Regions from separate parts of the Chryseobacterium pyrolae genome, predicted to be linked through region 2. Evidence: riboswitches for the same ligand, from Rfam matches in the RefSeq annotation. Region 2 holds a riboswitch; the other holds the start of a gene.
What was found. Region 2 has a riboswitch for thiamine pyrophosphate ahead of thiM (hydroxyethylthiazole kinase). Riboswitches for the same ligand answer to the same signal wherever they lie in the genome.

Region 1 (4,431 bases), on a different contig from region 2:
TCACTCTGAAATTAAAAAAGTTACGACTGAAACCTTGCGTAAAATGAAATTCGACAAGGAAAAAATAACAATGCTTACGGCATATGATTTTACCACTGCAAAAATGGTAGATGCCGGAGGTGTTGACGCTATTTTGATAGGAGATTCTGCAGCCAATGTGATGGCTGGTTTTGAAACAACTTTGCCGATCACTTTAGATCAGATGATTTATCATGCTCAAAGTGTTGTTCGTGGAGTAGACAGAGCCCTTGTAGTAGCAGACCTTCCTTTCGGAACCTACCAGAGTAATCCTGAGAAGGCATTGGAGTCTGCGGTTAGAATGATGAAGGAAGGAGGTGCTCATGCTGTAAAAATCGAAGGTGGTAAAGAAATCTCAAAATCTATTAAGAAAATTATCAATGCCGGAATTCCTGTGATGGGACATTTGGGTTTAACGCCCCAGTCTATCTACAAATTCGGAACCTATAAAGTAAGGGCTAAAGAAGAAGCTGAAGCAGAAAAACTGATCAGCGATGCGCAGCTTTTGGAAGAATTGGGATGTTTTTCTATAGTTTTAGAGAAAATACCAGCTGATTTAGCCAAAAAAGTATCAGAAAGCATTACGATTCCGACCATCGGAATCGGAGCTGGAGCTGACTGTGACGGACAGGTTCTTGTGTACCACGATATGGTTGGAATGAACAAAGGTTTCAGTCCGAAGTTCTTGAGAAGATATCTTGATCTCTATACAGAAATTACAGGGGCGGTTGCTCAGTATGTAAAAGACGTGAAAAGTGTTGAATTTCCTAACGAAAATGAAAGCTACTAATCGATGATGAACCAACAACAATCACTTCAGGGAATTTTATCAATCGCAGCAATTATATGCATGGCGGTAGGCTGGTTTAATTTATTCTCTCCGGAGATCAACGAGCTTCTCTCCAGAAAAGTTTTTTATGTATTGATAGGAGCGAGTTTCTTCGTTCAGGCACCATCGCTTCCCAATAAAAATTTTATGTACGGGATGTATGCGGCAGCGGCACTTTGTGTAATCGGCGCATTTTTACCGGCAGATTCTAAACTTTCAATGCTTAAAACAATCGGTCTTCTTGGAGGAATTGTTATTTCTTTTACTAACAGACCAAGGCGTTCGTAATGTATGAAAGAGCAGATTGTATATGAAGACAACCATCTTTTGGTGGTTAACAAAAAAGTAGGACAGCTTGTTCAGGGTGATAAAACCGGTGATGAATCTTTACTGGAGTCCATTAAGAATTTTATAAAGAAAAGAGATGACAAACCGGGAAATGTTTTTCTCGGTTTGGTTCATCGTATAGACCGCCCAACTTCGGGTCTGGTCATTTATGCCAAAACGTCCAAGGCACTTTCCCGTCTTACACAGATGGTCAAAAACAGGGAAGTCAAAAAAACCTATTGGGCTGTGGTGGGAAAAGAAATGCTTCCTCAGAGCCAGCGGCTTGTTCATTATTTGAAGAAGAACGAAAAGAATAATAAAGCGAGTGTCTTTACAAAAGTAACAGAGGGTGCCAAAGAAGCGATTCTCACCTATCATATTATCAAGACATTAGATAATTATATGTTGCTTGAGATTGATCTGGAAACCGGAAGACATCATCAGATCCGTGCCCAGCTCTCGAAAACAGGAATTCCAATAAAAGGAGATCTTAAATACGGAGCACCCCGTTCAAATCCGGACGGTGGTATTAATCTTCATGCAAGAAAGCTGGAGTTTATTCATCCGGTTACTAAAGAAGAAATAGAAATTATAGCTCCTGTCCCACAGAACGATGCCATCTGGCGAGCTTGTGAAGAATAAAAATTAGCTGTATTTAAGGTTTAATCTTTGTTTTGCAAGCCAATTTTTTAATACAGAAAGCTTTTAAAAGTAATAGGAGATCATTTCAATTCTGAAATGGTCTTTTTTATTTTAAGCAAAACTTAGATTTTGCCTGTTCTCAAAAAATACCTACCTTCGTCACAACTTTAGGGGTGTCTGCCAATAGGCAGACTGAGACTTTACCCTTTGAACCTGATCTGGATTATACCAGCGTAGGGAAAAGTAAATGACTTTTGCTGTACATTCTATTGTGCAATAATGGCCATTCCTAAAGTATATATAAAATAATTAGGAATGGAACTTACAATCAACCACACGACGAAAACATTTGAAGTACTTCCCGAAAATCTGGAAGAACTGATGGCTATGGAAATACCCGGAAAGAAAAAAGGGATAGCCGTAGCCGTGAACAACCGTATTATTCCACTGTCTGCCTGGACAGAAACCCTCCTTAAAGACAAAGATTTAGTTTTAATCATTACTGCCACTCAGGGCGGATAATTCTCATTTAATAATACAAAAACTTATGGCTCATTCAATCACATGTTCGCCATTTCCGAACGCCAGGAAAATTTATGTTGAAGGAAAAATACATCCTATCAGCGTAGCAATGCGGGAAATTCATCTCAGTCCGACACGTCTTACCAATGGAACACTGGAAGAAAATTCTCCGGTAACCATTTATGATACTTCGGGCCCCTATACAGATGAAAATGCATCAATTGACATTATGAAGGGGCTTCCAAGAATCCGGGAGCAATGGATTCTGGACAGGAAGGATGTAGATATCCTGGAGGGAATCACTTCAGAATATGGAAAAGCACGTCTTGCAGATTCCCGGCTTGATGAACTGCGTTTCGGGTATGATCACAAACCGAAGGTCGCTAAAGACGGATTTGAACTTACCCAGCTTTACTATGCAAAACAGGGAATCATTACCCCCGAAATGGAATATGTAGCCATCAGGGAAAACCAGCGTATTGAACAACTGGATACGGTTCCCAAAGAAATGGCATTGCAACATCCGGGAAACAGTTTTGGTGCCAACACTCCAAAAGGAAAGATCAGTCCGGAATTCGTCAGAGATGAAATTGCAGCCGGAAGAGCAATTATCCCTAATAATATCAACCATCCGGAGAGTGAACCGATGATCATCGGACGTAATTTCCTGGTTAAAATTAATGCTAATATTGGTAACAGTGCTGTTTCCTCAAGCATTGATGAAGAAGTGGAAAAAGCAGTCTGGGCCTGCCGCTGGGGAGCAGATACCATCATGGATCTTTCCACAGGAAAAAACATCCACGAAACCAGAGAATGGATCATCAGAAACAGCCCGGTTCCTATTGGGACAGTTCCTATTTATCAGGCTCTGGAAAAAGTAAAAGGAGTCCCCGAAGATTTGACGTGGGAAGTTTTTAAGGATACCCTGATCGAACAGGCAGAACAGGGAGTATCCTATTTTACGATTCATGCAGGAGTATTATTAAGATATATTCATCTGACCGCGAAAAGAGTGACGGGAATTGTTTCCAGAGGCGGCTCCATCATGGCAAAATGGTGTCTTTACCATCATAAAGAAAACTTTTTGTATACCCATTTCGAAGAGATCTGTGAGATCATGAAGAAATATGATGTTGCCTTTTCTTTGGGAGACGGACTTCGACCGGGTTCTATCGCCGATGCAAACGATGCTGCCCAATTTGCAGAACTTGAAACTTTGGGTGAACTGACCAAGATCGCATGGAAACATAACGTACAGGTGATGGTGGAAGGGCCGGGTCATGTACCCATGCATATGATCAAAGAAAATATGGAGAAGCAACTGGAAGAATGTCATGAAGCCCCGTTTTATACTTTAGGTCCATTGACAACGGATATTGCGCCAGGTTATGATCATATTACTTCAGGAATTGGAGCGGCTATGATCGGCTGGTTCGGATGTGCAATGCTTTGCTATGTAACCCCGAAAGAACATTTGGGTCTTCCCAACAAGGAAGATGTAAAAATGGGAGTAATTACTTACAAACTAGCCGCACATGCTGCAGATTTGGCAAAAGGTCATCCAGGTGCTCAGTACAGAGACAATGCATTAAGTAAAGCTAGATTTGAGTTCAGATGGGAAGATCAGTTCAATCTTTCATTGGATCCCGATACGGCAAGAGCCTATCATGACGAAACTTTACCAGCGGAAGGAGCTAAGATTGCCCATTTTTGTTCCATGTGCGGCCCGAAATTCTGTTCCATGAAAATTACCCAGGAAATCAGAGATTCTGCAGAAAAAGGGATGCTGGATAAATCACAGGAATTTATTGAAAAAGGAAAAGAAATCTATATATGATTTTTGTGATCACTCCCGAAGCTCCTGTTCAAAATGAGACGGAAATAATCAATCAGATGTTTCACGAAGGATTGGATTTGCTGCATATCAGGAAACCTTTGACCAATAAAGCAGAAATGAAAAGTTTTCTGGATGGTATTGATGAGGAATTTTATTCTCAATTGGTACTGCATGGACATGATGATCTGGGTAAAGAATATCCTGTTTCACGTCTTCATTTCAGGGAAGCAGATAGGCTAACCGAAGGTTTTAAATC
Region 2 (4,431 bases):
ATAAATTTAAGCTGATGCATAATAAAATTGATTACGACGACATTATCCAGAATCTGGAAAGCTTCCAAAAAATCGCAAACGGCGACAAAGAAGGAGGCCCCATCGCCCTGATGGATATTCCGGAACGTTTCCGATGGCTGACGGCCGTAAGAAGTTCTGTAGTTCAGACTTCAAGACCTCATCCGGGAAAATCCAAAGACTTGGAAAAGACTTTTGGTAAACTTTTTGAGGAATTAGTAAAATAACATTTAATATACATTTATAATCACACAATACGATATTAAATTATAAATCAACACCATACATAATAAAAACAAACTGTAAAACACAAATTTGCTAAATTAGTATACATATCATCATTTTTTATGTCTAAAATAATTAACTTGGCTTTTGTTTAAATTATTCTTAACAAAATATCCAATATTTTTAATTATTCATTCTTAAAAAACAAATGGTATGGATTTTCTGAATAACACCAATGCACTCACTCTGATATTTGTATCGGTACTGATCTTTGCGATCGCTTACCGTTTTTATGGTATTTTTATTGCCAATAAAGTACTCCGGCTTAACGATCAAAATACAACCCCTGCCGTAGAATTTGCAGACGGAAAAGATTATGTAGCCACCAACAAAAATGTTCTTTTTGGGCATCATTTTGCTGCCATTGCCGCAGCCGGGCCACTAGTTGGACCCGTTCTGGCTGCCCAGTTTGGGTATCTTCCCGGCGCATTATGGATCCTTATCGGATGTGTATTGGGTGGCGGTGTTCATGATATGGTGGTTTTATTCGCTTCTGTACGACATAAAGGACAAAGTCTCGCTACTATTGCTTCTAAAGAAATTGGGAAAACGACAGGAACGGTTGCCGGTTTTGCTATATTATTCATTCTGATTCTTACATTGGCCGGCTTATCACTTGCCTGTATCAATGCAATGCATGAGGCTTCCTGGTCTCTTTTTACTGTTGTGATCACAATGCCAATTGCAGTGATCATGGGATTGATCATGAGATACAGAAAAAACAGTGTGCTTTTCGCCAGTATTTTGGGAGGTATACTTTTAATAGCAGGAATCATCGGGGGACATAGTTTAATGCAAAACGAAACGATGAATAACCTGTTTACATGGGATATAAAAACCATTTCGATTGCTATCCCATTGTATGGTTTTCTGGCTTCTGTGCTTCCTGTTTGGCTGCTTCTTGTACCGAGAGATTATCTTTCAACCTATCTGAAAATAGGAACGATCATTATGCTTGCTGTGGGTGTGATTGTCATTCATCCAACGATCCAGATGCCTGCCCTTACAGAATTCGTGAATGGTGGAGGACCTGTTATCGGTGGGCCTGTACTTCCTTTTATTTTTATCGTGATTGCCTGTGGAGCGATTTCAGGGTTTCACGCAGTCATTGCAACCGGAACAACGCCGAAGATGCTTAACAAAGAAAAAGAGATCCTTTTTGTGGGTTATGGGGCGATGCTCGTGGAAGGTTTTGTCGCTTTAATGGCTTTGATCGCAGCATGTACCTTAATGCCTGGTGATTATTTTGCCATCAATACGCCGAAGGAATCTTATGACGCGTTCCTGGCAGCCCATCCTGCTCTGCACGGGGTAGACATCGATTATTATTCACAAAAAATAGGCATTGAGCTTCACGGAAGAACAGGTGGAGCGGTGTCCTTAGCGGTGGGAATGGCCCATATTTTCAATAAAATCCCGTACATGGATCAATTGACTGCTTACTGGTATAATTTCGCCATCATGTTTGAAGCGGTGTTCATTCTTACTGCCATTGATGCCGGAACAAGAGTAGGCCGTTTCTTCTTACAGGAAATGCTGGGATCCGTTATTCCAAAGTTCAATGATAAAAACTGGATTCCCGGAATTATTATCAGCAGTCTCTTATTTACCTTTGCTTGGGGATATTTGGTATTTACTGGTAATGTAAGCAGTATCTGGCCATTATTTGGAATCAGTAATCAATTATTGGCAGCCTGCGGACTTATTGTCTGTACCACGATGCTGATCCGGATGAACAGGGGGAAATATGCATTATGCTCAGCAATTCCAGGAGTTTTTATGGCTGGAATCACCTTTTGGGCGGGTTATATCCAGGTCACTGCAATTTATCTTCCTAAAGAACAGTATCTGCTGGCAGCGTTAGCCGTAACAGCTATGGTTCTGATGTTGATTGTATTTATAGGAGCTTTTATAAAGTGGTATCAGCTCTTGCAGATCAAAACCACAGTAACAGATTATTACGGAGAACCTGTGAAAGAGCTTGTAGAAAGATAATCCTCGTGAGTTTTTGCCTGCTCTGATAATTTTTATACATTTGTTTTGCTTTAGGGGTATTCTGAAAAGAATTGAGAGAGTCCCTTTGAACCTGATACGGCTAACACCGACGTAGGGAAAAGCAAAATGACATTGTTCACAGTGTACTTTTTGTTTTGGATTTTTTCCTGAAGCTATTTTTATTTTAAATGATAATAATGGAAAAAATTCTTTGGGAACTGGTACAGCTTGTCAGACAGAAATCTCCTCTTGTTCATAATATCACCAATTATGTGGTGATGAACAATACAGCCAATGCTCTTTTGGCTGCAGGAGCCTCTCCTATTATGGCGCATGCAAAATCTGAAATTCAGGAAATGATTGGCATTTCTCATTCGGTGGTTATTAATATAGGCACTTTGGATGAATATTGGTCAGAATCTATGGTCCTGGCAGCTAAAACAGCCCATTCAACCGGGAAGCCGTGGGTTTTAGATCCTGTAGGTGCCGGAGCTACTTCTTTCCGAGATGAAGTTTTAAATCAGCTTTTACAATACCAACCTACCGTTATCAGAGGAAACGCTTCTGAAATTATTGCGTTGGCCAAAGCCAACACGACCGCTACCAAAGGAGTAGACAGCACTGCGCAAAGTAACGAAGCTATTGATGCTGCCCGCAGTCTTGTGAGCCAATACGGCACCATTGTCTGTATTTCCGGTGAAACAGATATTATTCTCAATAACCAACAGGAAATTTTCATTAAAAACGGGCATCCGCTCATGACTAAAATTACAGGCTTGGGGTGTTCTGCTACAGCATTAATTGGTGCGTTTATAGGAATTACAGAAGATAAAGTACTGGCCGTAGCTGCTGCCATGGCGTTAATTGGTATCGCTGGGGAAATAGCCGCTGAAGAAAGCAAAGGCCCGGGAAGTCTTCAGATCAACCTCATCGATAAACTGTACAATATTACTGAACAGGAATTCTTCAACCGTTTAAATATAGAGCGAAAATGAGTTTAAATCCTTTTCCCTATCAACTTTATCTGGTCATTTCCGAAGCTGATTGTGTTGGAAGAAATTTTCTCCAGGTTGCCGAACAGGCTATCCTTGGCGGAGTCGATGTGATCCAGCTGAGAGAGAAAAACAGCAGTACGGATTCGTTTCTTGCAAAAGCCCGGCAACTTATTGAATTGACAGAAAAGCATTCTATTCCACTGATCATTAACGATAATACAGAGGTTGCCGAAAAGGTAAATGCAGCAGGCATTCACGTTGGGAACAGCGACGCTTCGCCTGTTTACCTAAGACAGCAGTCTCTTTTCAGTCAAAAAATCATTGGCTATTCGATTGAATATCTTTTCCAGCTTGATAATGAACAGACGGCAGTATCCGATTACCTTGGAATAAGCCCTGTTTTCAGAACAGATACCAAAACGGATACGATAACAGAATGGGGGTTGGAAGGAATCACAAAGATCAGACAGCTTACAGCAAAACCTTTGGTAGCTATCGGCCATATTCATCTGGGAAATGCAAGAGAGGTGATGAACGCAGGGGCAAACTGTCTTGCCGTAGTTTCTGCTATTTGCAGTGCCAAAGATCCTCAAAAAGCGGCCTATCAATTAAAAAATGAAATTTTAAAATGAAAAAATACACCTATCCATCGGTATTAACGATCGCCGGATTTGACGGAAGCGGCGGCGCAGGTATCCAGGCTGATATTAAAACGGCTTCTGCTTTAGGCTGTTTTTCGACATCGGTATTAACTGCTTTACCTGTACAGAATACGCAGGGCGTAAGAAAAATATATCCGATTCCTGTGGAAGCCGTAGCGGATCAGATCGAAGCTATTCTGGATGATATTTTTCCGGATGCTATCAAAATCGGGATGGTTCATACTCCAAAGCTGGTCGAAACCATTGTTTCAACCTTGGGCAAATACAAAAAAATACCGCTTGTATTTGATCCTGTCATGGTCGCGACAAGTGGTCACCGACTGATAGAAGATGACACGATAGCCGCCATCACGGAACAACTTTTCTCCATCGCTGATGTGATTACCCCTAATATGGATGAAGCAGCTATTTTAGCAAAGATGAAAGTAGAAACTCTTGAAGATCTTCACGCTGCAGGAAAAGAAATAAAAAAACTG

Region 1: another riboswitch for thiamine pyrophosphate. It lies ahead of thiS (sulfur carrier protein ThiS); the one in region 2 lies ahead of thiM (hydroxyethylthiazole kinase).

Annotation. Positions count from the first base shown of each region.
Region 1 covers NZ_JANZQH010000005.1:125,784-130,214, reverse strand. The annotation lists gene panB (3-methyl-2-oxobutanoate hydroxymethyltransferase) at 1-808, shown strand, start outside; gene NZD88_RS12090 (hypothetical protein) at 812-1,135, shown strand; gene NZD88_RS12085 (RluA family pseudouridine synthase) at 1,139-1,816, shown strand; TPP riboswitch at 1,976-2,073, shown strand; gene thiS (sulfur carrier protein ThiS) at 2,132-2,338, shown strand; gene thiC (phosphomethylpyrimidine synthase ThiC) at 2,364-4,175, shown strand; gene NZD88_RS12070 (thiamine phosphate synthase) at 4,172-4,431, shown strand, end outside.
Region 2 covers NZ_JANZQH010000002.1:446,107-450,537, forward strand. The annotation lists gene NZD88_RS05375 (DUF3037 domain-containing protein) at 1-245, shown strand, start outside; gene NZD88_RS05380 (carbon starvation CstA family protein) at 457-2,298, shown strand; TPP riboswitch at 2,341-2,433, shown strand; gene thiM (hydroxyethylthiazole kinase) at 2,496-3,293, shown strand; gene thiE (thiamine phosphate synthase) at 3,290-3,925, shown strand; gene thiD (bifunctional hydroxymethylpyrimidine kinase/phosphomethylpyrimidine kinase) at 3,922-4,431, shown strand, end outside.